Aliidongia dinghuensis: one gene and its partner. The protein of the gene in region 2 interacts with the protein of the main gene of each other region in a pairwise test. Links are inferred from orthologs where the notes say so. Each region holds a gene or a part of one and is shown on either strand. Other genes may lie near its edges.

Region 1 (14,982 bases), on a different replicon or contig from region 2:
CAGGTGATGTAGTAGACCGCGGCGTCGACCGAGACGCGATTGCCCCAGAAGCGCGCCTTGTCGCCAAGCTCGTAGCTCCAGAGCGAGTCGGCGTTGTATTTCTCCGGCGCGCCCTTGACGCCGAGGTTCTGGAAGTCGGCCGAGCATTCGAACTGCGGGATCGGCTGATTGGGCGCGCCGAGCCGGAACCCCTTGCTGGCATTGGCATAGAGCGTCTGGGCCTCGGTCACGTCCCAGGTCGCCGCGAACTTCGGCGTCGCGGCATAGCTGCGCTCGTTGAAGCCGAACTGGGGCGCCGCGTCGGCGTTGTAATAGCCGCCGCCGGTGCCGCCGAGCGATTCGCGGGCGAAGTTATAGCGGAGGCCCGCTGTCAGGTGCACGGTCTCCCACGGGATATAGGTGAACTCGCCGAATACGGCGTATTGCCGCTCGTCGTAGCGGTCCGTGTTCGAATAGACGAGATCGCCCGTGAGCGGGTTGGAGATGACCGGGATATTGTCCGGCGTCGTGCCGTAGAGCTGCTGCAGCGCCGCACCGACGCCGGTGATGTATTCCTGGTCCGACAGATGGACGTGCTGGTCCGAGAAATAGAGCCCGCCGATCCAGGTATAGGGCCGGCCGGTGTCGGCGCTCGATTTCGAGGCGAGCCGCAGCTCCTCCGAATATTGCCGCGTGGTCGGGTAGATATAGGCGGGCGACGGCAGGCCGCCGATCGACGCCGGGTTGACGTTCGGGAAGGCGGCGACCGTCGCTGGGTCGGATGCCAGCGTGTTGGCGAGCAGCACGCTGTTGTAATAGGTGCCGTCCTGCACGCGATTGAACTGGCGCCAGAAATAGCTTGAGACCGAGGTGAGGTCGGCCCAGTGCAGGTCGTAGTCGGCAGTGATGCTGGGCACGAACAGCGTGTCGCGACCGCGCTCGGCGACCAGCTTCGCGGTCGAGAGCGACGGCAGGCTCAGGTCATAGACCGAGGTGTCGTCGACCCTGAGCCGCTGGAAGAACACGGCGGGCGTGATCGTGAGGTCGTCGCCGATGCGCGCCTTCAGGGTCGCGCGCACCACGCCGGTCTTCTCGTCGTTGATGTCGTGGTCGAGCAGCTGGCCCGTGGTCGACAGCTGGTCGATGTAGCCGCTGTTGTCGAGGAAATCGACGCCCAGGCGCAGCGCGGCCATGCCCTTGACGATCGGCACGTTCAAGACACCGCTTTCCTCGTAGTTGAGGCCGCCGTGCTTGGTGCTGGACAGCTCGGAATAGACGCTGCCGCCGAAATCGTCGAGGTCCGGCTGTTTGCTGATGAAGCGGATCGTGCCGCCCATGGAGCTCGAGCCGTAGAGCGTGCCCTGTGGGCCGCGCAGTACCTCGATCCGGTCGAGGTCGAAGAATTGCGGCTCGGTTGCCCCGGTATTGAGCAGGTTGCGCATCGTGATCGGCACTTCGTCCAGATAGATGCCGACCGTGGGCGAGCCTGCGTCCGAGCTGATGCCCCTGAGCTCGATCTTGCTGAGCCCCGTGCCGCCCTCGTTCGAGAAGGACAGTCCCGGCACCTCACGGGAGAGATCCGTGATGTCGTTGATGTGCTGTTCCTGGAGCTGCGTGCCGCTCAGAACCGAGATATTGAGCGGGACTTCCTTGACGTCTTCCGCGCGCTTCTGCGCCGTGACCGTGATGACTTCGGTGCTGGACGCCCCGTCGGCGAGCGCTGCCAGCGGCGCCAGCAGAAGCGCGCCGCAACCGGCGCCGCACAAGAACCCGGCTCGCTGCCCCATTCATCCCCCCGTCCGATGAACAACCCCTTGTCACGCAAGTGCAATCTTCGTTCCACTTGCGTGACTGGGATGGACGGGGAGTTCTCGTCAGGGTCGGGCGAGCAGGTCGATCAGGCTGGAGGTATCCCAGCGGTTGCCGCCGCGGGCTTGGACGCGGCCGTAGAACTGGTCGACGAGTGCCGTGACCGGGAGCGCCGCCTTGTTGCGCTTGGCCTCTTCGAGGCAGATCGCCAGATCCTTGCGCATCCAGTCGACGGCAAAGCCGAAGTCGAACTTGCCTTCGGCCATGGTCGCGGCGCGGTTCTCCATCTGCCAGGACTGTGCTGCCCCCTTGGAGATGACCTCGACGACCTTGTTCGGGTCGAGCCCAGCGCATTGCGCGAAATTGATGCCCTCGGACAGCGCCTGGACCAGGCCGGCGATGCAGATCTGGTTGACCATCTTGGTCAACTGGCCGGCACCGACCGGCCCCATCAGCGTCACGGCGCGGCCGTAGTGGACCATGACCGGCTCGGCCTTGGCGAAGGCCGCGGCGTCGCCGCCGACCATGATGGTGAGCTTGCCGTTGACGGCGCCGGCCTGGCCGCCCGAAACCGGGGCGTCGAGGAAGGCGATCCCCTTCTCGGCGGCGAGCGCCGCCAACTCGCGCGCGACGTCGGCCGACGCGGTAGTGTGGTCGGCGAGAATGGCACCCGGCGCCATGCCGGAGAAAGCACCGCCGGGCCCGGCCACGACCTCGCGCAGGTCATGGTCGTTGCCGACGCAGACGAAGACGATCTCGGCACCCTTGGCAGCCGCGGCCGGCGTCTCGCCCGAGGCCCCGCCGTACTCGGCGACCCAGGCCGCGGCCTTGGCGGCGGTGCGGTTATAGACGGTCACTGCATGGCCGGCGCGCTGCAGGTGGCCCGCCATCGGATAGCCCATGACGCCCAGGCCCAGGAATGCAAGCTTCATCGTCCCCTCCTCCCCGTTTGGTCGAAACTATTCCTCGCCGCCGATCAGCACTTCGTGCAAGGCATTCCAGCTGGCCTCGTCCGGCGTCAAGAGCAGGCCGCCGTCGTGGGTGCGCGGCGTATAGGCCGAGCGGTCGAGCCGGCGCGAATAACCGCCCGCCTCGCGGTGCAGCAGCCAGCCGGCGGCATGGTCCCACGGCAGAAGCCGATGATAGAGCGCGAAATGGACGCGGCCGCTCGCAAGCGCCAGATATTCCTGACCGGCGCAACGGAAGCTGAACACGGAGCCCACCAGGTTCGACCGGCCGGCGATCTTGCGCACGAGCTGGCGATTGCCGAAGCGCAGCGTCAGCGAGCCGCTCATATGGTCCGGCGTCGCCGGCGCCGCCACATGCAGGCGCTGGCCGTCGAGCCAGGCCCCCTCGCCGCGCCCGGCAACCGCCATATGATCCTTGACCGGATCGAGGATCCAGGATTGTACCACCTCGCCGCTGCGGATGAGCGAGACCATGACCGCGAACAGCGGGATGCCGGCCGCGAAATTGGCCGTGCCGTCGACCGGATCGATGACCCAGACGGGCGTGTCGCCCGACAGCCGCTCGAGCACGGTCGGGTCTTTGGACGCCGCCTCTTCGCCGACGACGATCGAGCCCGGCAGCAGGTCGCAGAGCTGCGGCGTGAGGCGATGCTCCGTCTCCAGATCCGCGATCGTCACCAGGTCGCCCGGCGCCTTCGCCTGGATGTCGCCCGTCTCCAGGCGCTGGAAGCGGGGCAGGATCAGATCGGCCGCGGCCTCGCGCAGCAGGGTCGAGACCTTGGTCGTGTCGGGCAGCATGCGTCCGAACCTTTCGGCGACGGGTGGCGGAGGGAGATCAGCGTTCGCGGGCGGCGAAACGGTCGAGATCGGCCTGGTTTATGTTGACGACGAGATGGGCGACATGATCGTCGTCATGCCGTTCCAGCACCTCGCCATGGCGATAAAGCCAGGCGATGCCGGCGCCGTCCATCAGGTCGACGTCGAGCGGGACTGGTCGTACACCGTCGATGAGGCGCGTGTCGAGCAGGTGCCGCAACGCGTCGCACCCCTCGCCCGTCGCGGCTGAGAGTGCCACCGCGTCATGATTGCGCCCGGCCCGGTTGACGATCGCCTGGCGCGTCTCGCCGTCCAGCAGGTCGATCTTGTTGAGCGCCTCGACCAGACCGCGCTCGACCGCCTCGCCGAGGCCCAGGTCCTTGAGCACTCCATGGACGTCTTCGCGCTGCGCCTCGGTATCGGGATGCGCCACGTCGCGCACATGGACGACAACGTCCGCCTCCTGCACCTCTTCGAGCGTCGCGCGGAAGGCCGCGACCAGATGGGTCGGCAACTCGGAGATGAAACCGACGGTATCCGACAGGATCGCCTTGCGGCCCGACGGCAGCTTCAAGGTCCGGAGCGTCGGGTCGAGCGTCGCGAACAGCAGGTCCTTGGCGAAGACCTCGGACTGGGTCAACCGGTTGAAGAGCGTCGATTTGCCGGCGTTGGTGTAGCCGACCAGCGCCACGATCGGATAGGGCACCCGACGCCGCGCCTGGCGGTGCAGCGAACGGGTGCGCTTCACGTCTTCGAGCTCGCGCTTCAGCTTGGTGATGCGCTCGCCGATCAGGCGCCGGTCGATCTCGAGCTGGCTTTCGCCGGGGCCGCCGAGGAAGCCGAAGCCGCCGCGCTGCCGTTCGAGGTGGGTCCAGGACCGGACCAGGCGCGAGCGCTGATAGGTCAAGGCCGCGAGCTCGACCTGCAGCCGGCCCTCATGGGTGCGGGCGCGGGCGCCGAAGATCTCCAGGATCAGGCCGGTCCGGTCGATGACCTTGCATTTCCAGGCCTGTTCCAGGTTGCGCTGCTGGACCGGGCTCACCGCCGCATCGACGATGACGATGCCGATCTCGAGCTCCTCGACGAGCTCGGCCAGCTTTTCGACGCTGCCCTTGCCGATGAGCGTCGCCGGGCGCGGCTGGTTGAGCTTCACCACCTCGGCGTGGACCACGTCGAGCTGGATCGCCTCGGCGAGCCCAACCGCCTCGGCGAGCCGCCCTTCGGGCGCCCGCACGGCGCCGGCGCTTTCCGACGGTGCTAGCTTCAGATGTGGATATACAACGAGTGCGCGGCCGGTGGAGGATCCGCCGGCCTCGGTTTCATGCCCCATAGAACTCATGCCGCTCAGGCGTCGCCTTCCTTGTCGCCGTCGAACAGCTGCACCGGTGCCGCCGGCATGACGGTCGAGATCGCATGCTTGTAGACGAGCTGCGAATGGGCGTCACGGCGCAGCAGGACGCAGAAATTGTCGAACCAGGTGATGATGCCCTGGAGCTTGACGCCGTTGACGAGGAAGACGGTCACCGGCGTCTTGTTCTTCCGGACGAAGTTGAGGAACACGTCCTGCACATTCTGCGACTTTTCCGACATGGGGAAATTCCCTTCTTACGAGTTGTTGGAGCTCCAGAGAGGAGCTCGGGCCTTCCGGTTCCCGACAATGGGGCCCGACAAAAAAAGTTCCTGCACGTTCCGCGCCGATGGCATCTGGGCCGATGGCACCTCGGACGGGCAGACTTCGTCTTGGGACAGGATTTGTACACGCGTCCCGCCCGTTGCAAGTTCGCTACTGCGAAATCTCGCGCGCAAGGGCCATGCAATCTCTGAAGTGACGGGCCGGCTTCAAATGGGCGAACTCGTCTTCTGCGGCGAGGCCACCCTCCGGCCCATGCACCAGAATCGGCACGCAGCCGGCATTATGGGCACAGGCGATGTCGATTCCCGTATCGCCCACGAACCAGACCGTGGGCCCGGCCGCAATGCCGCTGCCGTCGAGCGCCAGGTCGATCGGCGCCCGGTCGGGCTTGTCGCGCGCCGCATCGCCGGCACCCACGGTCTTGCTGAAATAGCGTTCCCAGCCGAGCGCCGCGACCTCGCGCCGCAGCAAGCGCCCGGTCTTGTTCGACGCGATCGCCACGTAGTAGCCCTCCGCCGCCATCGCGTCGATCAGCAGCTTGGCGCCGGGCAAGGGGGTGAGACGCTCGATATGCAGCGCCTCGAACGCGTCGAGATAGAGCTTCTGTGCATGCTGCCAGCGGTCGCCGAACATCGCGGGAAACGCGTCGCGCAAGGATTTGCGGACCTTGAGGCGCGTCTCCTCCAGCGTCCAGGGATCGTGGCCCATCTGGACGAACATGGTGTTGAGCGCCGCGTGGATCGTGCCCCAGCTGTCGACCAGCGTGTTGTCCCAGTCGAAGACCAGCGCGGACGGGCGTCCGACGCCCATGCTCCTGCCCATTTCGGGACCTCCGCTCACGCCCACTTCCACGTCCCGGCCGCCGCTCCGGCGATTTCCGCCATGTGCGCCATGTATTTCTCGCGCAGCTCGCGCGTGAACGAGCCCGGCTTGCCGTTGCCGATCGGCGTCTCGTCGATCTGGGTGATCGGCATGACGAAGGAGGTCGTGCTGGTGACGAAGGCCTCGCGCGCGGCATGGGCCTCCTTGATCGAGAACGGGCGTTCGACGAAGCGCAGGCCGGCCGCCTTGGCAAGCTCGATCACCACCAGGCGGGTGATGCCGTTCAGGATGGCGTTCGTTGCGGGCCGGGTGACGAGGTCGCCGTCGGGCGTCACGATCCAGGCGTTGCTCGACGTGCCCTCGGTGATGAAGCCGTCGCGATCATACTGCCAGGCCTCGTAGGCGCCGGCCTCGCGTGCCGCCTGCTTGCCGAGCGCCGCCGGCAGCAGCGCCACCGACTTGATGTCGCAGCGCGCCCAGCGGATGTCGGGAATGGTGATGGCTTTGACGCCGTCCTCGATGGCGGTCTGCGCTATCGGCTTCGCCCGCCGGGCGACGGCGACGACCTGGGGCACCGCGTCCCGTGGAAAGACGAAGTCGCGCGGTGCCACGCCGCGGGTGATCTGCAGATAGACGCTGCCGTTGCGGATGCCATTTCGCTTGGCAAGATTGTCCAGCACGAAGGTGAGCGCCCGGTCGCTCATCGGCCGCTCGATGCGCAGCTCCGAGAGCGACCGGTCGAGACGCTGCAAGTGCAAGTCGAGGTCGACGAACTTGCCGCCGGCGAGCGCGATCACCTCATAGACACCGTCAGCGAACTGATAGCCGCGGTCCTCGATATGCACGGTCGCGCTGCCATAACGAACGAAGCGACCGTTGACATAGGCGAAGCGCGACATGGGGGTCCTCGGCGGATTGGTGGCGACGAGGCACCAGTATGCGGGGCAGGCCCGCTGTCGTGAAGCGCACCCTTTGCAACCGCAATCTTCTGAAACGCCGACCCCATTCTCGGATCGGCCCCCGTCAGTCTGCGGCCGTCAGTCTGCAGCCGTCAGGGTGCGACCTTGAGCCCGCGGTCGCCGTTGAGGACGCCCAGCGACTTGAGCTTGCGGTGCAGCGCTGAACGCTCCATGCCGATGAAGGCGGCCGTGCGCGAGATGTTGCCGCCGAAGCGCGTGACCTGGGCCAGGAGATATTCGCGCTCGAACACCTCGCGCGCATCGCGGAGCGGCAGGCTCATGATCTCGCCGCCCTTCTCCCATTTCAGCACGGTCGGCACGATCGAGCCGATCTCGGCGGGCAGCATGTCGGCCCGGATCGGGTCCTTCGGCTCGCCGGGCGCCATGATCAGCAGCCAGTCGACCACGTTCTTCAGCTGGCGCACGTTGCCGGGCCACTCATAGGCCTGAAGCGCCGCCATCGCGTCCTCGCCGAGCTCGCGCGCACTGACGCCGGCGCTCTGGGCCGAGCGGGCCATGAAATAGCGGGTCAGCTGCGGGATGTCGTCGCGCCGCTCGCGCAGCGGCGGTACTTTGATCGGCACGACCGACAGGCGATAGAACAGATCCTCGCGGAAGCGGCCGGCGAGGATCTCCGCCGGCAGGTCGCGGTTGGACGAGGCGACGACGCGGACGTCGACCTCGACCCGGTTGTTGCCGCCGACCCGCTCGAACACCTGGTCCTGCAGGACGCGAACGATCTTGCCCTGGGTCTCGAGCGGCATGTCGGCGACCTCGTCGAGCACGAGCGTGCCGCCGTGCGCCTGCTCGAAGGTGCCGATCTTGCGCGGGCTGTCCGGGCCTTCGGCGCCCGGCTCGGTGCCGAACAGCTCGATCTCGAGCCGTTCCGGCCGCATGGTCGCGCAATTCAGCACGACGAACGGCCCCTTGCTGCGGCGCGAGCGCGCGTGGAGCAGCCGGGCCGCAACCTCCTTGCCCGAGCCGGCCGGACCGCTGATCAGCACGCGGCTGCCGGTCGGCGCCACCTTGTCGATCGCCTGGCGCAGATGGTTCATGACGCTCGAGCCGCCGACCAGTTCGACGTCGGCGCCGGACCTGAGCTTAAGCTCCTCGTAGTCGCGCTTGAGCCGGGCGGCCTCGATCGCACGCTCGACCAGCAGCAGCAGGCGGTCCGACTTGAACGGCTTCTCGATGAAGTCATAGGCGCCGATCTTGATGGCGGCGACGGCGGTCTCGATCGTGCCGTGACCCGAGATCATCAGCACCGGCAGCTGCGGCGCCTCGCGCCGGATGATCTTCAGGATCTCGATGCCGTCGAGCTCGCTGCCCTGCAGCCAGATGTCGAGGATGACCAGGCTCGGCTGCCGGGCCCGGATGCGCGCCAGCGCTTCCTTCGAATCGGCCGCCTCGCGCGTCTGATAGCCCTCGTCCTCGAGGATGCCGGAGAGCAGCATCCGGATGTCGGCTTCATCGTCGACGATCAGGATGTCATGCGCCATGGACCACTTCCGTCTGTTTCATCACGCCTGACACGCTGTCGGGGCGATGGGCCGCTTGATCCGCGCCGCCGGGGAAGGCCAGGCTGACCCCCGCACCGCCGATCGAGCCATCGTCTAGTATCAATTCGCCCGCGTGGTCTTCCATGATCTTCTTCACAATGGCAAGCCCCAGACCGGTGCCTTTGGCCCGAGTCGTGACGTAGGGCTCCGTCAAATTCTCCCGGCCCTCTTTCGGCAGGCCCTTGCCGTTGTCCTCGACCGACAGGATGGTCCTGCTGCTTTCGACCAGCAAGCGCACGCGGATGCGCCCCGGCTGGCCCGTATTGCCGGCCGCCGTCTCGGCGACCTGGCGGGCCTGGATCGAGTCGATGGCGTTCTGCAGCAGATTGGTCAGCGCCTGGCTGATCTGGCGCGAGTCGCAGCTGACCTCGACCGGCGCTTGCGGCAGATCGACCGTGAAGTCGATCTCGGGATGCGCGGTGCGCTGAAGGAAGACGCCCTGGCGGGTAAGCTCCAGCAGGTTCTCCCGCCGCATGAGCGGCGCCGGCATGCGCGCGAAGGACGAGAATTCGTCGACCATGCGGCCGATGTCGCCGACTTGGCGGATGATCGTGTCGGTGCAGAGCGTGAAAGTATCCGGGTCGCTCTTGATCTCGCCCAGGTATTTGCGCTTCAGGCGCTCGGCCGACAGCTGGATCGGCGTCAGCGGGTTCTTCATCTCGTGCGCGATGCGGCGCGCGACATCGGCCCAGGCGGCCTTGCGCTGGGCTGACAAGAGTTCGGTGATGTCGTCGAACGTCACGACATAGCCGGGCGTCGCTCCCGGCCCCTGCTCGCTCGCGATCCGGACCAGGAGCACCATGGCGCGCGCGCCGACCAGGAGCCGGATCTGCCCTTCGACCAGCCGGTCGGGCCGGTCCATCGCGGCAGCGATGAGCGGTGCCATCTCCGGCACGATCTCGGCGAGCGGCAGGCCCTGCAGCGCGTCGAGGTCCCGATCGAGCAGGAGCGAGGCCGACTTGTTCGGCAGATTGACGAGGCCGCGCTCGTCGAGGCCGATCACGCCGGCCGACACGCCGGAGAGCACCGTCTCGGTAAAGCGCCGGCGCAGGTCGAGCTGCAGGTTCGCCTCGACCAGGTCGGTCTGCTGCGTCTCGAGCCGCTGGGTCATGAGGTTGAAGGCGCGGCTCAGGCTGCCGAACTCGTCGTTCTCGTCGAGCTCCGCCGTGCGGGCCGAGAGATCGCCGCTGCCGACCTTCTGGGCCGCGACCACGAGGCCGCTGATGCGGCGCGAGATCTGGCTCGCGAAATTGACGCCGAACCAGACGGCGGCCAAGAGCAGCAGCAAGGCCGCGGCACCGAAGATCAGGATGAATTTGATCTGATAGCCCGAGCGCTCGCCTTCGAGCCGTTCGTACTGGGTCACCGCCGCGTTGGTCGCGATCAGGTGATTGAGCACGCGCGTGTCGACCGGACGGCCGACATACAGCATCGCGTTCGGGATCGCCTCGACCGCGACCAGCGCGCGCACGCGGTCCTCGGCCTCGCTGTTCAGGATCGCGACCTCGCCGGTGAGCGCCTTGGCGAAAGCCCAGGACGGCGGCTTTTCGAGCGAGAGCGCCGCGCTGAATGCCGACTGGCCGAGGATGGCGCCGGTCTGGGCGTTGTAGACGAGCCCCTCAGTCAGGCCGCGCAGCCGGACCTCGTCGTCGATGAACGCGCTCAACGCCTTGGGATTGCGCGCGAAGCTGAAGGCGTTGCGGTTGATGTCGGCCGCGACCTCGAGCGCGTCGGCGCGGATGTTCTGCTGATGCTCCTCGAGATAGGCCTGTGCCACCGCGCGTGATTCCTCGATCGCGGTCCTCACCTTGTCGCTGAACCAGGACTCCATGCCGAAGCTCAGGAACAGGTACGAGAAGATCGCGACGATGATGGTGGGCGTGACCGCGACCGCGCTGAACAGGACGACGAGGCGGATGTGCAGGCGCGAGCCTGCCTGGCCGCGCCGCCGCTGCGTCCAGATCTCGACCAGTCGCTTCGCGACGATCGCGCCGAACACCAGCAGCAGCACGAGGTTGAGGGTGAGCAACAGCAGCAGCAGGCTGCCGTGGTCGGACCCGAAGGGCGGCGCGCCGGTGAAGGTGACGTAGGTCGCCAGCACCGAGCCGATTGCGACCACCGCCAGGATCAAGGCGGCGATGCGGCCCAGTCCGGGACGGCCTGTTGCCCAGGCGGCAAAGCGATGGCGAAAGGAAGGCCTTATTGTCGGGTGTTCCGTGCTCATCTCGTGACCCAGTGGTGCCTCACCGCGCCGCACCACCGTCAAGCGATCGCATGTTCATGGGGACGAGACATCGACCGTTTCCGCGAGCCGGCCCGCCCCTGCTCGCGGTGCGTCGGTCATTTTAGGCCGCGGACCACCTGGATGTCCAACTCCCGGATCTTCTTGCGCAGGGTGTTGCGGTTGAGACCCAAGAGCTGCGCCGCCTTGATCTGATTACCGCGGGTGGCGCCCAGCGTCAGCAGGATGAGCGGCCGCTCGACCTCGCGCAGCACCCGGTCATAGAGCCCGCCGGCCGGCAGCGCGTCCTTATGGGCCGCGAAATAGTCCCGGAGATGCCGTTCGACCGCCTGCCCCATGCCCTCGTTCGCCGGGATCTCGCTGGTCGCGGCCGCCGGTGTCGCCTCGGCCAGCTCCTGCTCGATGACGCTGAGATCGATGACTTCCTGGGCATAGAGTGCTGCGATGCGGCGCACCAGGTTCTCGAGCTCGCGGATATTGCCGGGCCAGCGATATTCCTTGAGCCGCTCCATCGCGTCGTTGGTCAGGCTCTTCAAGGGCAGGCCCTCGCTGGATGCGAGGCCGAAGAAATGCCGGGTCAGCGCCGGGATGTCCTCGCTCCGCTCTCGGAGCGGCGGCAGGCGGATCGGCACGACGTTCAAGCGATAGAACAGGTCCTCGCGGAACAGGCCCTGGCGGATCAGCTGCTTCAGGTCGCGATGGGTGGCCGCGATGATGCGGACATTGGTGCGGACGGCGGTGCGGCCGCCGACGGCGGTATATTCACCCTCCTGCAGCACGCGGAGCAGCCGGGTCTGGGCCTCGATCGGCATGTCGCCGATCTCGTCCAGGAACAAGGTCCCGCCCTGGGCCTGCTCGAAACGGCCCTGGCTGCGTGCGACGGCGCCGGTGAAGGCTCCCTTCTCGTGACCGAACAGCTCCGACTCGATGAGCTCGCGCGGAATCGCCGCCATGTTGACCGCGACGAAATTGCCGTTCCGGCGCTTGCCGTAGTCGTGCAGCGCGCGGGCGACCAGCTCCTTGCCAGTGCCGCTCTCGCCGTTGATCATGACAGTGAGATCGGTGCCCATCAGGCGCGCCAGCACCCGATAGATCTCCTGCATCGCCTGGGAGCGGCCAATGAGCGGCAGCTGCTCGTCGGCCTCATGGCCCTCGCCCAGCGTCGGCAACAGCGTGGTCGGCGCCGACAGCGCCCGTTCGACCACGTTCACGAGCTCGCGCAGGTCGAACGGCTTCGGCAGATATTCGAAGGCGCCCCGCTCCGTCGCCTTGACCGCGGTCATGAGCGTGTTCTGTGCGCTCATGACGATGACGCGCAGGTCCGGCCGCATCTTCTTGATACGCGGCAGGAGGTCGAGGCCGTTTTCGTCGGGCATCACCACGTCGGTGATGACCAGGTCGCCCTCGCCGTCGGCGACCCAGCGCCACAGCTGCGCGGCATTCCCCGTCGTCCGGACGTCGTGCCCGAGGCGCCCCAGTGCCTGGTTCAGCACCGTGCGGATCGCACGGTCGTCATCGGCGACGAGGATGGTTGAACTGGTCATTCAGCGGCTCCGTCCCTTGTGACCATCGGCAACAGCGCGCGGAACACCGTCCGGCGCGGCTGGCTGTCGAACTCGATCACCCCGCCATGGTCGCCGATAATCTTGGCGACCAAAGCAAGGCCCAGCCCCGTGCCGTTGCGCTTGGTGGTCACGAACGGATCAAACAGATGCGCCTGTAGATCCTCGGGGATGCCGGCGCCATTGTCCTGGACCGACACCACCAGGGGCAGATGCACGCGGCTGTCGCTGCCGGGCACCGCAAGCCTGATGCCATGTTGGTAAGCGGTGGTGAGTGTGATCTCTCCGCCCTCCTCCGGCACCGCTTCTGCCGCATTCTTAATCAGATTGAGGAAGACCTGCACGAGACGGTCGCGATTCCCGCGCACCGGCGGCAGCGACGGGTCGTATTCCTCGATGAAGCGAACATGCTTGCCGAACCCGGCCTGGGCGACCTTGCGCGCCCGCTCCAGCACCTCGTGGATGTTGACCGCGTCCTGTTCGAACGGGTGCGGGTCGGAGAACACGTCCATCCGCTCGACCAGCGCCACGATCCGGTCGGTCTCGTCGCAGATGAGGCGGGTCAGCTCCTGGTCGGCCGGGCCGACCGTCTGCTCCAGCAGCTGTGCGGCACCGCGGATGCCCGACAGCGGGTTCTTCACCTCATGCGCCAGGATCGCCGCCATGCCGGTGACCGAGCGCGCCGCATGGCGATGGGTCAGCTGCCGGTCGATCTTCTGCGCGAGTGACAGCTCGTGGAACGACAGCACGACATGACCCGGCCGCTCGACGACGGGGGCCACCGAGATCGAGACCAGACGCTGGCCCAGCCGCGGCGTCTCGAGGTGCATGCCGAATTCCGAGACGGTGCCGTCCGAGAGGCGCGCCTGTTCCACGAGTGCCATGATCGGGCTGTCCCGCGGCACGAGCTCGGCCAGCGACAGGCCGGCGAGGACCGAGGCGCCGGCATCGAAGAACTGCTCCGCCGAGGGATTGACCATCCGGATCCGGTCATGGTCGTCGACGACGACGACCGGCGTCGCGAGCGCCGCCAGCACCGCGTCGGCGTCGGCCGCGCCCGCATCAGCCACAAGGGGCTGCGCACCGATTGGCCGGGTGACGCCGGTCATGAGGGCCGTCATGCGGCCTGGCGCTCGAGCAGCGGATCGTAGAAGCGTCGGATCTGCTCGCGCACCTTGTCGGCGTCATCCATCTGGTTGAGGCCCGCGCGGAACTCGGCCGAGGCCGGCAACCCCTTGGAATACCAGGCGACATGCTTGCGGGCCATGCGGACACCGGTCTCGCGGCCGTAATGCACGAGCATGTCGTCGAAATGGCTGAGCAGTGCCGCCAGCTGATCGGCCAGCACCGGGTCGCCGACACGGCGCCCCGATTTCAGGAACTCCGACACCTGGGCGATGAACCAGGGCCGGCCATAGCAGCCGCGGCCGATCATGACGCCGTCGGCACCGGACTGATCGAGCGCGGTGCGCGCGTCATCAAGCGTCACGATATCGCCGTTGGCGACGACCGGGATCCTGACCGCTTCCTTGACGGTGCGGATGAAGGCCCAGTCCGCGGTGCCGGTGTAGAACTGCTGCCGGGTGCGCCCGTGCACGGTCACCATCCTGATGCCGCAGTCCTCGGCGATCTTGGCGAGCCGGGGCGCGTTGAGGTTGGCATGGTCCCAGCCCATGCGCATCTTGAGCGTGACCGGCAGGTCGACCGCCTTGACCGTCGCCTCAAGGATCTTCGCGGCGCCGACCTCATCGCGCATCAGCGACGAGCCGGCGTGGCCGTTCACGACTTTCTTCACCGGGCAGCCGAAATTGATATCGATGATCTGGGCGCCCAGGTCGGCATTGAGGCGCGCCGCCTCGGCCATGACCTCGGGCTCGCAGCCCGCGATCTGCACCGACATCGGAAATTCCTCCGGCGACTTCTCGACCATCTTCATGGTCTGCCGCGTCTGCCGGATCATTGCCTGGCTCGCGATCATCTCCGACACGACCAGCCCCGCGCCGTGGCGCTTCACCAGGCGACGGAACGGCATGTCGGTCACCCCGGACATCGGAGCGAGGATTACCGGGTCCTTGAGCGTAACCGGGCCGATAGTAATGCTCATTTGCTGCGCACGCCGATCGATTTGCCTAAAGCCTGGGCAGCTTACCGGCATTTTCTCGCAACTGCAACATTGCAGGTCCGAGATGTCGAGAGACGGGCGATGCTGACCGGGCGGGAAGCGGCAAAATAATGCGTTTGCAAACAAATAAAAAGCGCCGGCTTGGCATGGGAGCCGAGCGGGCGCGTTTCCCGCGGGGCGCTGCAGCACCCGTGTCGCTTGTCCCGCGTGCGACGGACGGGCTAGTCTCCGCCGCCATGAGCGATCCTTCCCTTTCCGCCCCCGCCCCCACCGTTCATGTCCTGATCGTGGCGGCCGGGCGTGGCGCCCGCTTCGGCGGGCCTTTGCCCAAGCAATATTGTTCCTTGGCGGGTCAGCCGGTCCTGCGCCGGACGCTCACTGCGTTTCTTGCCCATCCCGCCGTCGCCGGCGTCCGGGTGGTCATTCATCCGGACGATCGGGCGCTCTATGACGCGGCGACGGACGGTCTGGATCTGGCCGAGCCGGTGGCCGGCGGGGCAACGCGCCAGGA
Region 2 (15,054 bases):
TCGCGGCCAAGCAATGATCTCAGGGCAATGATCTCCGCCCAGGCAACGTCCTGACGTCGACGCCATGAAGCTGAGCGGCGCCCAGCTTGCCAATTTCCTGAAGCGGCCGGACGGCGCCGTCACCGTGGCGCTCGTGTTCGGACCGGACGACGGCCTGGTGCGCGAGCGCGCCGACCTCATTGCCAAGGCCGTGCTGGGCGACGCCGGCGACGATCCGTTTCGTCTGGCGCTCCTGACCGCCGACAAGATCCGGCAGGATCCGGCCCTGCTCGCCGACGAGGCCGCCGCCATGAGCCTGATGGGTGGGCGTCGGGTCGTGCGCGTGCGCGATGCCGCCGACGGCGTCGCCGTGCCGCTGAAGCATGTGCTGGAGACCGGCCGCGGCGACGCGCTGATCGTGCTCGAGGCCGGCGACCTTGGCAAGAGCTCGTCACTGCGCAAACTGTGCGAGGCGGCCGACACGGCCGTCGCCATTCCCTGCTATGCCGATGGCCCCCGCGAGATCGCCAGCCTGATCCGTGACACCCTGCAGGCCCAGCGCATCCAGATTGCCGACGAGGCGGTCGAGTATCTTGTCGGCAACCTGGGCAGCGATCGCGGCGTCAGCCGACAGGAGATCGAGAAGCTGGTGCTCTATGCCGGCGCCGGCGGCCGGATCGAGCTCCCCGACGCCGTCGCTTCGGTCGGCGATTCGAGCGCGCTCGAGCTCGAGGACGTGGTCTATGACGCGCTCGACGGCCGGACCGGCAACCTGGACGGCGCCCTCACCCGCCTGTTTCTCGAAGGCCAGGCGCCGGTGTCGATCGTGCGCGCCGTCATGCGCCATGCCCAGCGGCTGCATCTCTGTGCCGCCCAAGTCGCGGCGGGCCAGCCGGCCGACGTGGTGGTGCGCGGCCTCAGGCCCCCGATCTTCTTCAAATACACCGACCGGTTCCGCCGGCAGGTCGAGCAATGGCCGCTCGACCGGTGCGAGCGCCTGCTGAAGCGCCTGACCCAAGCCGAGCTGGACCTGAAGCGCACAGGCTATCCGGACGAGACCCTGTGCCGCCACCTGCTGCTCCATCTCGCGCGCCTCGGCCCTGCACGTCGCTAATGGGCTCGCCGCTGATCCGCGCGTTGGCAATCAACTGAATGGCGATTTTCGGCAATCAACTGTAATCGGCGCGGGTGCTCTCGCTCTTTACGCCGAATTAATTCCCGACCGACAGTATCCACTCCGATAGCACAGGGTGCCCGGCTGGCGATTATTTTCGCCTGCAAGGAATTTTGGGATGGAGGCCAGGGATGATCAAGCTCGATCGTTTGACGATCCGGACGAAGCTGCTGCTGCTGACCGGACTGGCCGTGCTCGTCGCGGCGATCCTCGTGGCGATCAGCGCCTATGACACGCGGGCACGCATGATCGAGGACCGCAAGGACGAGCTCAGATCCATCATCGGCGCGACCGTCGGCGTCGCCCAGAAGCTCGAGGCTGAAGTCCAGGCCGGCCACTTGACCCATGAGGCCGCCGTCGCCTCGCTGCGCCAGACCATCGAGGCGATGCGCTATCGGCCAACCAAGGAATATGTCTTCGCCTATCTGATGGACGGGACCAGCATCGCCCATGGCGGCAATCCCGCCCAGGTCGGCACCAACCGCATGGGGGTGAAGGACGCGACCGGCAAGCTCATCACCGCCGGCTTCGTCGAGGCGCTGAAGCATGCCGACGAGGCGTTCTACACCTACATCTACCCGCGCGCGAGCGGTGGCGAGCCGCTGCCGAAACTCACCTTCATCAAGCGCTTCGCCCCCTGGGACATCTTCATCGGCAGCGGCGTCTACACCGACGACATCGAGGCCGACTTCCAGACCATGATGGGCGAGATCGGTATCGTGGCGTTCGTGCTGCTGGTGCTGCTGGCGGCGGTCGCCCTCGTTATCTCGCGCGACGTGTCTCGCTCGATCGGCCGGCTCCAGCACAAGATGGCGGCGCTTGCGGCGGGCGATCTCTCCGTCACGATCGAGGAGGCCGCGCGGGGCGACGAGATCGGCCGCATGGCCGCCGCCGTGCAGGTGTTCAAGGAACACGCGCTCGAGATCGAGCAGTTGCGTCAGGCACAGGAGGCGACCGAACGCCAGGCGGCGGAACAGCGCCGGGCCGAGACGCTGAAGCTCGCCGGCGCGTTCGAGCAGACCGTGGGCGGCATCGTCGACGCGGTCGGCAGCGCCGCCGACGAGATGCAGCGCGAGGCCGAGAGCCTGTCGAGCAGCGCCCAGGCGGCAAGCGCCGAGGCCCGCGGCATCGCCTCGGGTGCCTCCGAGGCCGAGGGCAATGTCCAGACCGTGGCGGCAGCCGCCGAGGAGCTCTCGGCCTCGATCGCCGAGATCGGCCGGCAGGTCCGCCAGAGCGCCGATATCGCCGGCAAGGCAGTCCATGCGACGGCCCTCACCGACGACCGGGTGAGCGCGCTCGCCGGCGCCGCCCAGCGCATCGGCGAGGTCGTCGGCCTGATCCAGGCGATCGCGAGCCAGACCAACCTGCTGGCCTTGAACGCCACGATCGAGGCCGCGCGCGCCGGCGAGGCCGGCAAGGGCTTCGCTGTCGTGGCGTCGGAGGTGAAGTCGCTCGCGAACCAGACGGCCCAGGCGACCGACGACATCCGCCAGCAGGTCGAAGCAATCCAGGGCTCGACCGCCGAGGTCGTGACCGCAATCCGCGGCATTGCCGAGACGATCCGCGAGATGAACGAGATCGGCGGCGCCATCGCCGCCGCGATCGATCAGCAGAGCGGCGCCACGCGCGACATTTCCGCCAATGTCCAGGAAGCGGCCCGGCACACCTCGTCCGTTTCGGACGGGGTCGGCGCCGTGACCGGCACGTCCGAACGGGTCGGCGGCGCCGCCGGCCGCGTGCTCAGCGCCGCCCAGGGCTTGAGCGACCAGGCGGACGCTCTGAAGCGCCAGGTCGGCCAGTTTCTGGCGACGGTCAGGGCGGCATAAGCCACCCGCCGTCATCTCCGCCTGCGCGGGGATGACGGATAAAGGCAGCGCCCGCCTACCGCAGCCGCTTCAAGAGATGGTCGAGCTGGTCGAGCGTGCGGAACTGGATCGAGACCTCGCCGCCCGAACCTTGCGTCCGGATCTTGACCGCGAGGCCGAGCGAGCCGGTGAGTTCGCGCTCGAGCGCCAGTGTGTCGGCATCGGGCTCGCGCCCACCCCTGCCGGCGCCGTTCTTGTCCGACGCGGGCTTGCGGCCTTGCTGGACCAGGGCTTCGACCTGGCGCACGTTTAGGCCGCGCTCGACGATCTCATCGGCGAGCACCTCCGACGCCTCGACGCCGACGAGCGCCCGGGCATGGCCGGCGCTGAGCTTGCCGTCGGCGAGCAGCCCCTTGACCCGCGGGGCGAGACTCAGAAGACGCAGCGTATTGGCGACGTGGCTGCGGCTCTTGCCGACCGCGCGCGCCAGTTCCTCCTGGGTATGGCCGAATTCTTCCATCAGCCGCTGATAGGCCTCGGCCTCCTCGAGCGCGTTCAGGTCTTCGCGCTGCAGGTTCTCGACGAGCGCGATCTCGAGCGTCTCGCGGTCGCTGAGATCGCGGACGATGACCGGCACGTCGTGCAGCTGCGCCTTCTGCGCCGCGCGCCAGCGGCGTTCGCCGGCGATCAGCTCATAAGCGTTGTGGATCGTCGGATGCACCCGCACCAGAAGCGGCGACAGGATGCCCTTGTCGCGGATCGAGTCGACCAGGCCGGCCAGCTTCTCGTCGTCGAACACCCGGCGCGGCTGGTACCGGCCCGGATGGATCTGGCCGATGGCGACGGTGCGCGACGGCTTGCGCGCCGCCTCCGCATCGGACTCGACATCCTCGCCGAACAGCGCCGACAGGCCACGGCCCAGCTTGCGCGGCTTCCCCTCTTCCGCCATGACGCGGGACCTCGCCTCAATCTCGCTCAATGCGCGTAATCCTGTTCGCGATACAGCACCTCGCTCGCGAGGTGGATATAGGCCTGTGATCCGGCGCAGCGCCAATCATAGAGCAGCACCGGCTTGCCGTGGCTCGGCGCCTCGGAGATGCGCACGTTGCGGGGAATGGTCGTGTTGTAGACCTTCTCGCCGAAATAGCCGCGCACGTCGGACGCGACCAGGTCGCAGAGATTGTTGCGCTTGTCGAACATGGTCAGCACGACGCCCTGCAGGTCAAGCGACGGGTTCAGCGACTTCTTGACCCGGTCGATGGTGCGGACCAGATGGCTCAGGCCCTCGAGCGCATAGAACTCGCACTGCAGCGGCACCAGCACCGCGTTGGCCGCGACCATGCCGTTCAGGGTCAGGAGGCCCAGCGACGGCGGGCAATCGACCAGGACATAGTCATAGACAACCTTGAGCCGCTCGATCGCGTCCTTGAGGCGGTATTCCCGGCGCGCGGTCTCGACCAGCTCGACCTCGGCGCCGGCGAGCTCGACCGAAGCCGGCACCAGCTGCAAGCCCGGCACGGAGGTCGAGACCAGCGCGCCGCCGATCTCATCCATGCCCATCAGCACTTCATAGGTCGTGATGACTCGCTGCTTCTGGCTGATGCCGAGCCCGGTCGAGGCATTGCCCTGCGGGTCGAGATCGATCAGCAGCACGCGCTTCTCGGCCGCGGCCAGCGCCGTCGCCAAGTTGATCGCCGTCGTTGTCTTGCCGACCCCGCCCTTCTGATTGACGATCGCGAACACGCGCGGCGTCTTGGCGTTCGTTTTGCCGGCACCGACGATCCCGATCGCCTCGTTTTTACCGCTCACGAGTCGGAGACTCCACTTCGAGTATAACGCCTGAAGGATCGGAGAGGCTCGGCCGCTCCGTAACCCTCATGTGCCAGGATTTTCGCGCTTCGGTCAATTCATCGGCCTGACGCGCGCCCTTGAGAAATACGCATTTGCCCGCCGGTTTCAGGAACCTCACGGCATGGTCGAGCAATTGCGCGAGCGGCGCAAGGGCGCGGGCCGTCACCACGTCGGCCTCGAACGGTGGCACGGCCTCGATCCGCTTGTTGTGAATCGTGACTGCTGTGCCGGTAACCCGCGCTGCCTCATGGAGAAATGCGCATTTGCGCGCGTCCGATTCAATCAGATGGACGCGCGGGCCGCCGAGGATCGCCAGGATCAGGCCGGGCAGGCCGGCCCCGCTGCCGAGGTCGACGAGCACCTCCGCGGCAGCGACTCGGTCGTGGATCTGCGCCGAATCGAGAATGTGCCGGCGCCAGACGTCGCCGAGCGTCGCCGGGCCGACCAGATTGATCTTGGCGTTCCACTTGGCGAGCAGCGCCACATAGGCAACGAGCCGGTCCCGTGTTTCACGTGAAACAGCGGCAAGGACAGCGAATTCGGCCTCGGTCAGCGGCGCTGTCATGCCGAGGCGCCCTGCCCTTGCGGTGTTTCACGTGAAACACCGTTAGCACTGTTCAGTTTGATCATCTTTACGCCGAGAGCCGGAGCTTGCCGCGCCGCACATGCTTCAGGAGTGCCATCAGCGCCGCCGGCGTCACGCCAGGGATCCGGCCGGCCGCGCCCAGCGTCGCAGGCCGGGCCTGGCTCAACTTCTGACGCACCTCGTTCGACAGGCTGCCGACCTCGGCATAGTCAAGATCCACCGGCAGCTCCAACGTCTCGTCGCGCCGGAACGCGGCAATGTCGGCCTCCTGGCGGGCGATATAGGCGGCATAGCGGCAATCGATCTCGATCTGCTCCGCCACGTCCGGCCGCAGCTCGGCGAGCGCCGGCCAGACGCGAGCGAGCCGTGCCAAGTCCATCTCCGGATGGGCCAGCAGCTGAGCGACCGAGCGCACCTGTCCGTCTTCGTTGACTGCGATACCGTGACGCTTCAGCGCCGGTGGCGTCATGGCGAGACCGACGACCAGACTCCTGGCCTCGGCGAGCGCCCCTCGCTTCGCCTGCCAATGCGCCCGCCGCTCGGCGCCGACGCAGCCGATCGCGAGACCGAGATCGGTCAGGCGCCGATCGGCATTGTCGGCACGCTGCAGCAGCCGGTATTCGGCGCGGGACGTAAACATGCGGTAGGGCTCGCTGGTGCCGCGGCCGATCAGGTCGTCGATCATCACGCCGACGAAGGCATCAGCGCGGTCGAGCGTAAAGGCCTCGGAACCGCCGGCCGCAAGCGCGGCATTGAGCCCCGCCATCAGCCCCTGCCCCGCCGCTTCCTCGTAGCCGGTCGTGCCGTTGATCTGGCCGGCAAGATAGAGGCCGGGAATGCGCCTGGTCTCGAGCGTCGCCCCGAGCTCGCGCGGATCGACGAAGTCATACTCGATGGCATAGCCCGGCCGCAGCATGACCGCCTGCTCCAGGCCCGGAATGGTCTTCAGCATCGCCAGCTGCACCTCTTCCGGCAGCGAGGTCGAGATGCCGTTCGGATAGACCGTGTCGTCGTCGAGCCCCTCTGGCTCGAGAAAGATCTGGTGCCGCTCGCGGTCACCGAAGCGCACGACCTTGTCCTCGATCGACGGGCAATAGCGCGGGCCGGTGCCCTCGATCTGGCCGGAATAGACCGGCGCCTGGTCAAGGTTGGCGCGGATGATCTCGTGGGTCGCCGTGGTCGTACCGGTTATGTGGCAGGCGATCTGCGGCGTCGTAATCCTGGTCGTCAGGAACGAGAACGGCTCCGGCGGATCGTCGCCCGGCTGCATGTCGAGCTGGTTCCAGGCGATGGTCCGCCCGTCAAGCCGTGCCGGCGTGCCGGTCTTCAAGCGGCCGAGCGCGAAGCCGGCGCGGGCGAGCGTGGCGCTCACGCCCAAGGACGGCGCCTCGCCGACCCGGCCGGCCGGGATCTTCTTGCGTCCAATATGGATGAGGCCGCGCAGGAACGTGCCGGTCGTCAGCACGACCCGGCCGGTCGCGATCGTCCGGCCATCACCCAGCACGACGCCCGCGACCCGGCCTTCGGCATCGAGCGTCAGATCCTCGACCGCGCCCTCGACGATGGCGAGATTGTCGTACTCGGCCAGGATCTCGGTCATGGCCTGGCGATAGAGCTTGCGGTCGGCCTGGGCGCGCGGCCCTCGCACCGCCGGGCCCTTCGACGCATTCAGCATGCGGAACTGGATGCCGGCGCGGTCGATCGCCCGGCCCATGACGCCGTCGAGCGCATCGATCTCGCGCACGATATGGCCCTTGCCGAGCCCGCCGATCGCCGGGTTGCACGACATCTCGCCGATCGTCGAGCGCTTGTGAGTGACCAGCGCTGTATAGGCGCCGAGCCGCGCTGCCGCGGCCGCAGCCTCGCAGCCGGCATGGCCGCCGCCCACGATGACGACGTCGAATTTGGTCAAGGAATTCATGGCGGGCCGGACATTACGCTTTCCGACCCCCGCCCGTCGAGGTCGCTATTTGCCGATGCAGAAATCGCGAAAGATCACATCCAGCAGATCTTCGACATCGACCCGCCCGGTAATGCGGCCGAGCGCACGGACCGCCAGCCGCAGGTCTTCGGCAACCAGCGCCGGGTCCCGCCCGACAATCGCCCGGCCGAGACAGGCGGCGCATTCCTCCAAGGCTGCGCGATGGCGTTCGCGCGTCACCACCGGCGCATCGCCGCTGGCAAGCAGCCCCTCGGCCCGCACGGCGAGGGCCGCGACCAGATCCCCCATCCCAGCCCCCGTCGTCGCGGACACGCCAAGCCCATCGGGCGGCACCGGCGCCAGATCGGTCTTGTTCCAGACCAGCACGGTCGCGTCGTCGCGCAAGGCCACGAAATCGACAACATGCGCCGGCCGCGTCGCATCGAGCACGAGCAGGCGCAGGTCTGCGGCCTCAGCCCGCGCCCGCGCCCGGCGGATGCCTTCGGCCTCGATCGGGTCGGCACCGTCGCGAATGCCGGCGGTATCGGCCAGGATGACCGGATATCCCTCCAGATCCAGATGCACCTCGATCACGTCGCGCGTCGTGCCGGCGTGGGCCGAGACGATTGCGGCGTCGCGGCCGGCAAGCGCATTCATCAGGCTCGACTTGCCGGAATTGGGCGGCCCGATCAGCGCCACCGACAAGCCGTCGCGCAGGATCTCGCCACGCCGCCCGTCGGCCAGCCGTGCGCGGATCTCCCGCTCCAGCGCCTCGGCTGCCGCCCGGGCTGGGCCCAGCAGATCCTCGGGCAGGTCTTCGTCCGGGAAATCGATCGCCGCCTCGACATGGGCGAGCGTGCGGGTCAGGCGCAACGCCCAGTCCTCGGCGATCCGGGCGAAGCCGCCCGCCATCTGACCCAGGGCCTGGCGCCGCTGGGCCGCCGTTTCGGCCGCGATCAGGTCGCCCAAGCCCTCCGCCTGGGTCAGGTCAAGCTTGCCGTTCAGGAAGGCGCGCCGGGTGAATTCGCCAGGCTCTGCCATGCGGCAGTCGGCGAGCCGCCCGAGTGCCGCCAGCAAACCCGAGATCACGGCCGGGCCGCCATGCACGTGAAACTCGGCGACATCCTCGCCCGTGAAGCTCGCCGGTCCGGGGAACCACAGCACCAGGCCGCGGTCGATCGTCTCACCTGTCGCCGGATCGACGAGTGCTGCAAGATGCGCGGTGCGCGGCGCCGGCACGCCGCCGGCGATCGCGGCCAGGCTCGCGCCAGCCGCTGGCCCCGACACGCGCACAACCGCGACCCCTGCCCGGCCGCGCGCGGTCGCCGGCGCGAAGATGGTGCGGCCCGTCATGGGATGCGACCCGGCATGGCCTTGTCAGCCCGCCGCCGGCACCTGGTCCGGCGCAAGCCGCAGCCGCTCGACCGGCCGGCCGCCCACCAGGTGGCTTTCCAGGATCTCGTCGATGTCTTCCCGGGTGCGATAGCCGTACCAGACACCTTCCGGATAGATCACCATGACCGGGCCCAGCTCGCAGCGGTCGAGGCATCCCGCACTATTGACACGGGTTGCCGGCAGCCCCAGCTCCTTAACACGTACCTTCATGTAATCCCTGAGTTTTTCGGATCCTCCGTCGGCGCAGCAGCCGCGTTTATGGCCCGGTGGCCGGACGTTCGTGCAGCAGAAGACATGGGTCCTGAAATAGGGTCGCTCGGCCGTATCCATCGTCGCTCCTGGTCGTCCAAGCCGCCTTGGCCTGGTGCCGGGAAACCTAATAGGATGCGGCGATTGGAACAACGGCGGCATAGCCGCTCGAACGAGGTGCCATGGCATCGAATCAGCTCGCCGCCGAGACCAGTCCCTACCTGCTGCAGCACAAGGACAACCCGGTGCACTGGCGGGCCTGGGGTGCGGCGGCACTCGCCGAGGCGCAGGCGACTGACAAGCCGGTCCTGCTGTCGGTCGGCTACGCCGCTTGTCACTGGTGCCATGTCATGGCAGCGGAGAGCTTCGAGAATCCCGAGATCGCCGCGGTGATGAACGAGCTCTACGTGCCGATCAAGGTCGACCGCGAGGAGCGGCCCGACATCGACGCGATCTACCAGCAGGCACTGGCGCTGATGGGCGAACAGGGCGGCTGGCCCTTGACCATGTTCCTGACGCCCAAAGGCGAGCCGTTCTGGGGTGGCACCTATTTCCCGCCAGCCCAGCGCTGGGGCCGGCCCGGCTTTCCGGACGTGCTGCGCGGCGTCGCGGCGCATTACCGGCGCGAGCCCGACAAGATCGCCCGCAACGTCACGGCGCTGGCGAACGGCCTCGCGCAATCCTCGACGGCGCGCTCGGCCGAGGATGCGATCACCCCCGCCCTGCTCGACCAGATCGCCGAGCGTTTGGCCCAGGCGGTCGACCCGGTCCATGGCGGCTTCGGCCAAGCCCCGAAATTCCCGAATCCGTCCAATCTCGAGCTGCTGTGGCGCGGCTGGACGCGCGCGCGCCTCGATCTCTGCCGCGACCGCGTGCTCTTGACGCTCGACGCCATGTGCCAAGGCGGCATCTACGATCATATCGGCGGCGGCTTTGCCCGCTATTCGACCGACGAGCAGTGGCTGGTGCCGCATTTCGAGAAGATGCTGTACGACAACGCCCAGCTGGTTTCGCTGCTGACCGCCGCCTGGCAGGAGACCAAATCGTCGCTCTATGCCGCCCGGATCGACGAGACGATCGGCTGGGTCCTGCGCGAGATGCGGGCGCCGGACGGCGGCTTCTCCTCAACCATCGATGCCGATGCCGAGCATGAGGAAGGCAAGTTCACCGTCTGGACCGAGGCGGAGATCGACCGGCTGCTCGGGCCTGATGCCGGCCTGTTCAAGGCGCATTACGACGTGACCACCGCCGGCAACTGGGAAGGCAAGACCATTCTCAACCGGCGCAATCGGCCCGGTTTCGCCCATCCGGAGGTCGAGGCCACCCTCGCCCGCTGCCGTGCCGTGTTGTTTGCGGCCCGCGAGCAGCGGGTGCATCCAGGGCTCGACGACAAGGTGCTGGCCGACTGGAACGGCCTGATGATCACCGCGCTCGCCGAGGCAAGCCTGGCATTCGATCGGCCGGACTGGCTCGCCGCCGCGGCCGAGGCCTGGCGCTTCGTTACGACGCGGATGATGCCGGCAGACGACCGCCTCCATCATTCCTGGCGTGGCGGCCGGCATCACCCGGGCACGCTCGACGACTACGTCGACATGGCGCGCGCCGGTTTAGCCCTCCACGAGGCAACCGGCGACGACGCTTATCTGGCCCAGGTCGAGCGCTGGGTTGCCGTACTCGATCGCCATTTCGGCGATCCGGCCGGCGGCTATTTCTTTACGGCCGACGATACCGAAGCACTGATCGTCCGCACCAAGAGCGTCGCCGACAATGCCGTGCCGGCCGGCAATGGCACGCTGGTCCATGTCCTCGCCCGCCTCTGGGCGAGCACCGGCCGCGCGGAACATCGCCGGGCGCTCGACCGTCAGATCGCTGCCTTCGCCGGCGAGCTCGAGCGGAATTTCTATCCGCTCGGCACCTACCTGAACGGGCTCGATTTCGCCATGCGTCCCGTCCAGATCACGATCGTGGGCGCGCGGGATGCCGAAGACGCCAAGGCCCTGCTCGCCGCGGTCCATGAGACGAGCCTGCCCAATCGGCTGGTGCAGGTCGTGGCCGACACCGGCAGCCTGCCGGCCACCCATCCGGCCATCGGCAAGGCGCGTCTCGGCCGGGCCGCGACGGCCTATGTCTGCATCGGCGAGACCTGTTCCTTGCCGATCACCGAACCCGCGGCGCTTGCCGCAGCGCTTGCGGGCGTTTGAACCAGCGACGTCTTCTTCCTGCCAAGAGGCCTCTGATGAACACAATAACGATCGAAACCGGCGACGGCCCCATGAATGCCTATCTGGCCTTGCCGCCCAGCGGCCATGGTCCCGGCATCGTCCTGATCCAGGAGATCTTTGGCGTGAACCAGGTCATGCGCGATCTGGCCAACGCATTCGCCGCCAAGGGCTATGTCGTTGCCTGTCCCGATCTGTTCTGGCGCATCGAGCCCGGCATCGACATCACCGATAAGACCGAGGCCGAATGGGCCCGCGCCTTCGACCTGTTCAAACTGTTTCACGTGGAACACGGCGTGCGCGACCTGCGGGCGACGCTGGCGGCACTGCGGGCCCATTCCGCCTGCAGCGGCAAGGTCGGCGCGGTTGGCTACTGCCTCGGCGGCAAGCTCGCCTATCTGATGGCAACCCGCACCGACGTCGACTGCGTGGTCGGCTATTACGGCGTCGGGCTCGACGAGCTGCTGGGCGAAGCGGTCCATATCCACAAGCCGCTGATGCTCCATGTCGCCGGGCGCGACCAATTCGTGCCGCCGGCAGCCCAGGCCAAGATCCACGAAGTGCTGGACAAGCATCACCACGTGACAATCCACGACTATCCGTCGAACGATCATGCCTTCGCCCGGGTCGGCGGCGCCCACTACGATCCGGAGGAAGCCCATATCGCCAACGGCCTGACCGAGCATTTCTTCGCTCGCCACCTGTCCTGACAGCGGAGACGCAAACCATGGTCCACGCCATCCGCATCCATAAGCCAGGCGGTCCGGAAGCGCTGCAGTGGGACGAGATCGAGGTCGGGGCACCCGGCCCCGGTCAGATCCGTCTGCGCCACACCGCGGTCGGCCTCAACTTCATCGACGTCTATCACCGTACCGGCCTCTACCCGCAGCCCCTGCCCTTCATACCCGGCATGGAAGGCGCCGGCGTGGTCGAGGCAGTCGGGCCGAATGTCACCAGCCTGAAGATCGGCGACCGGGTCGCCTATGCCGGCTCCATCGGCAGCTATGCCGAGGCCCGGCTGATCCAGGCCGACCGGGTCGTCAAGCTACCGGCCGGCATCACCGACCAGCAGGCGGCCGCGATGATGCTGCAAGGCATGACGGTCCGCTACCTGATCCGCGAGGTCTATCCGGTCAAGGCCGGCGACACGATCCTGATCCACGCCGCGGCCGGCGGCGTCGGCCTGATCCTGTGCCAATGGGCGAACGCGCTCGGCGCCACCGTCATCGGCACGGTGTCGAGCGAGGAGAAGGCGGCGCTCGCCCGAGCCAACGGCTGCCATCACCCGATCATCTACACCCACGAGGATTTCCAGAAGCGGGTCGTCGAGATCACCCAGGGCAAGAAGCTGCCGGTCGTCTATGACTCGATCGGCCGCGATACATTCAACCAGTCGCTCGACTGCCTCAGGCCGCGTGGCCTGCTGGCGCTGTTCGGCCAGGCCTCCGGCACGGTGCCGCCGGTCGACCTCAATATCCTGGCCCAGAAGGGCTCGCTCTCCATCACCCGGCCGACGCTGCAGACCTTCATCGCGACCGCGGACGATCTCAAGACCACGGCTGAGGATCTGTTCGACGTCGTCTTGGGCGGCAAGGTCAAGATCTCGGTCAATCAGACTTATCCGCTGAAGAATGCCGAGCAGGCCCATCGCGATCTCGAAGCGCGCAAGACCACCGGCTCGACCGTTCTGACCGTCTGACAGCTTCGAAAAAGGCAAATAAAAACGGCGGCGTATTTGACTACGCCGCCGTTTCTATTTCGACTTGATCGAGAGATCAAGTATTCATCGCATCGAAGAAGTCGGCATTCGTTTTCGATTGCTTGAGCTTCTCGAGCAGGAACTCCATGCCGTCGACGACGCCCATCGGCATGAGCACGCGGCGCAGCACCCACATCTTCGAGAGCGTGCCCTTCTCGACCAGCAACTCTTCCTTGCGAGTGCCGGACTTCGTAATGTCGAGCGCCGGGAACGTACGCTTGTCGGCGACCTTGCGGTCGAGCACGATTTCCGAATTGCCGGTACCCTTGAACTCTTCGAAGATCACCTCGTCCATGCGCGAGCCGGTGTCGATCAGCGCGGTCGAGATGATGGTGAGCGAGCCGCCCTCCTCGATGTTGCGCGCGGCACCGAAGAAGCGCTTCGGCCGCTGCAGCGCGTTGGCGTCGACGCCGCCGGTCAGCACCTTGCCCGAGGACGGCACGACCGTGTTGTAGGCGCGGGCCAGGCGGGTGATCGAGTCCAGCAGGATGACGACGTCGCGCTTGTGCTCGACCAGCCGCTTCGCCTTTTCGATGACCATTTCCGCGACCGAGACATGGCGCGAGGCCGGCTCGTCGAAGGTCGAGCTCACGACCTCGCCCTTGACCGAGCGGGCCATGTCGGTCACTTCCTCCGGCCGCTCGTCGATCAACAGGACGATCAGATAGACTTCCGGGTGATTGTGCGAGATCGCATGCGCGATGTTCTGCAGCATCACCGTCTTGCCGGTCCGCGGCGGCGCCACGATGATCGCGCGCTGGCCCTTGCCCAAGGGCGAGATCAGGTCGATGACGCGCGTCGTCATGTCCTTGCGCGTCGGGTCCTGGTTCTCGAGCTTCAGCTTCTCGTCAGGGTAGAGCGGCGTCAGGTTGTCGAAGTTGATGCGGTGGCGGACCCGGTCCGGCTCGTCGAAATTGATCGAGTTGAGCTTCAAGAGCGCGAAATAACGCTCGCCGTCCTTGGGCGCACGGATCTGGCCCTCGACCGTGTCGCCCGTGCGGAGGCCAAAGCGGCGCACCTGACTCGGGCTCACATAGATGTCGTCCGGGCCGGGCAGATAGTTCGCTTCGGGCGAGCGCAGGAAGCCGAACCCGTCCTGCAGGATCTCGAGCACGCCGTCGCCGAAGATCGCGACGTCATTCTCGGCGAGCTGCTTCAGGATCGCGAACATCATGTCCTGCTTGCGCAGGGACGAGGCGTTCTCGATCTGCAGTTCCTCGGCAAAGGCGAGGAGCTCGGCCGGAGTCTTGCGCTTGAGTTCCTGGAGATTCATCGGTGCGGTCGCAATAGGGAAGAAGGAATGGGGAAGCCCGAGATGACATGAACCGTGCAAAGGGGCAGGACAGACCCGCCGGCATGCAACCGGACACGCTAGACAATTTCGGGAAAGAGACGCCGGAGACCCGGCTGCTTTGCTTGTTTAGGCGAGGTGCCCGCTCAAGTCAAATGCGTTGTGGAGACCTCTGCCTGTTCGCTGGGCATGCCGCTGGTCAAAAGGGTTTCACCACCACCAGAATCACGATCCCGATCATGAGGACTGTCGGCACTTCGTTCACCACGCGATAGAAACGCTCGGAATGGCGGTTCCGATCCTCGGCGAACGCACGACGCCAGCCACCGAGAAAATGCTGAACCACCAGCATGGCGAAAACAAGGCCAAGCTTGGCATGGATCCAGCCGTTATGCCAGTCGACGACGCCGGGTGTCGACAGCAGCAAGCCGCCGAACACAAGGGTCGCGGTCATCGCCGGCAGCATGATGCCGCGCGACAGGCGCCGTTCCATGACCTTGAATATCTCCGACTGGGCCGAGCCCGCAGGCGCCGCCGCGTGATAGACGAACAGACGCGGCAGATAGAGCATGGACGCCATCCAGGCGATCACGCTGATGATGTGCAGCGACTTGATCCAGGGATAGGCGGCGGCGAGAAAATCCATGCTATGACCCCATCTGTCCACAAGGGCAGCCGGACCGGCCGGTCGAGCAGATCCTGTGGCCGGCGCTTGACCGGATCGGTTCCGGTGCGGCGATCGCCCGGCGCACCTCATCGGCGAGGCCCGCAATGAAATCGGCGTCCGCGCCGACGGTCGGCACCCGGACATAGGCCGGAACGCCT

What was found.
Region 1: the proteins of rho (region 2) and hfq interact in binary tests that used the Escherichia coli proteins (3 or more experiments, as listed by UniProt). The link is inferred for Aliidongia dinghuensis from one-to-one orthologs.

The regions. Positions count from the first base shown.
Region 1 is NZ_BMJQ01000004.1:431,795-446,776, forward strand. The notes cover bases 3,540-6,438. They hold hfq (RNA chaperone Hfq), read right to left. Parts: upstream 5,163-6,438; coding sequence 4,917-5,162; downstream 3,540-4,916. Other genes in these bases: IEY58_RS10315 (inositol monophosphatase family protein), read right to left, coding at 3,540-3,554; hflX (GTPase HflX), read right to left, coding at 3,592-4,902; IEY58_RS10330 (HAD family hydrolase), read right to left, coding at 5,356-6,027; dat (D-amino-acid transaminase), read right to left, coding at 6,042-6,438. In the rest of the region: IEY58_RS10305 (TonB-dependent receptor), read right to left, coding at 1-1,766; IEY58_RS10310 (NAD(P)-dependent oxidoreductase), read right to left, coding at 1,854-2,720; more of IEY58_RS10315, read right to left, coding at 2,748-3,539; more of dat, read right to left, coding at 6,439-6,926; nitrogen assimilation response regulator NtrX, read right to left, coding at 7,079-8,485; IEY58_RS10345 (sensor histidine kinase NtrY-like), read right to left, coding at 8,475-10,769; ntrC (nitrogen regulation protein NR(I)), read right to left, coding at 10,886-12,331; IEY58_RS10355 (two-component system sensor histidine kinase NtrB), read right to left, coding at 12,328-13,458; tRNA dihydrouridine synthase DusB, read right to left, coding at 13,467-14,453; IEY58_RS10365 (bifunctional 2-C-methyl-D-erythritol 4-phosphate cytidylyltransferase/2-C-methyl-D-erythritol 2,4-cyclodiphosphate synthase), read left to right, coding at 14,708-14,982. UniProt on the Escherichia coli protein: RNA chaperone that binds small regulatory RNA (sRNAs) and mRNAs to facilitate mRNA translational regulation in response to envelope stress, environmental stress and changes in metabolite concentrations.
Region 2 is NZ_BMJQ01000012.1:36,962-52,015, forward strand. Bases 12,084-15,054 are described here. They hold rho (transcription termination factor Rho), read right to left. Parts: upstream 14,212-15,054; coding sequence 12,955-14,211; downstream 12,084-12,954. Other genes in these bases: IEY58_RS21740 (quinone oxidoreductase family protein), read left to right, coding at 12,084-12,878; hemJ (protoporphyrinogen oxidase HemJ), read right to left, coding at 14,429-14,875; hemH (ferrochelatase), read right to left, coding at 14,877-15,054. Outside these bases: LPS assembly lipoprotein LptE, read left to right, coding at 1-17; holA (DNA polymerase III subunit delta), read left to right, coding at 65-1,093; IEY58_RS21695 (methyl-accepting chemotaxis protein), read left to right, coding at 1,285-2,979; IEY58_RS21700 (ParB/RepB/Spo0J family partition protein), read right to left, coding at 3,035-3,937; IEY58_RS21705 (ParA family protein), read right to left, coding at 3,934-4,740; 16S rRNA (guanine(527)-N(7))-methyltransferase RsmG, read right to left, coding at 4,757-5,362; tRNA uridine-5-carboxymethylaminomethyl(34) synthesis enzyme MnmG, read right to left, coding at 5,442-7,316; tRNA uridine-5-carboxymethylaminomethyl(34) synthesis GTPase MnmE, read right to left, coding at 7,362-8,669; IEY58_RS21725 ((2Fe-2S) ferredoxin domain-containing protein), read right to left, coding at 8,694-9,041; IEY58_RS21730 (thioredoxin domain-containing protein), read left to right, coding at 9,143-11,161; IEY58_RS21735 (dienelactone hydrolase family protein), read left to right, coding at 11,197-11,889; more of IEY58_RS21740, read left to right, coding at 11,907-12,083. UniProt on the Escherichia coli protein: Facilitates transcription termination by a mechanism that involves Rho binding to the nascent RNA, activation of Rho's RNA-dependent ATPase activity, and release of the mRNA from the DNA template.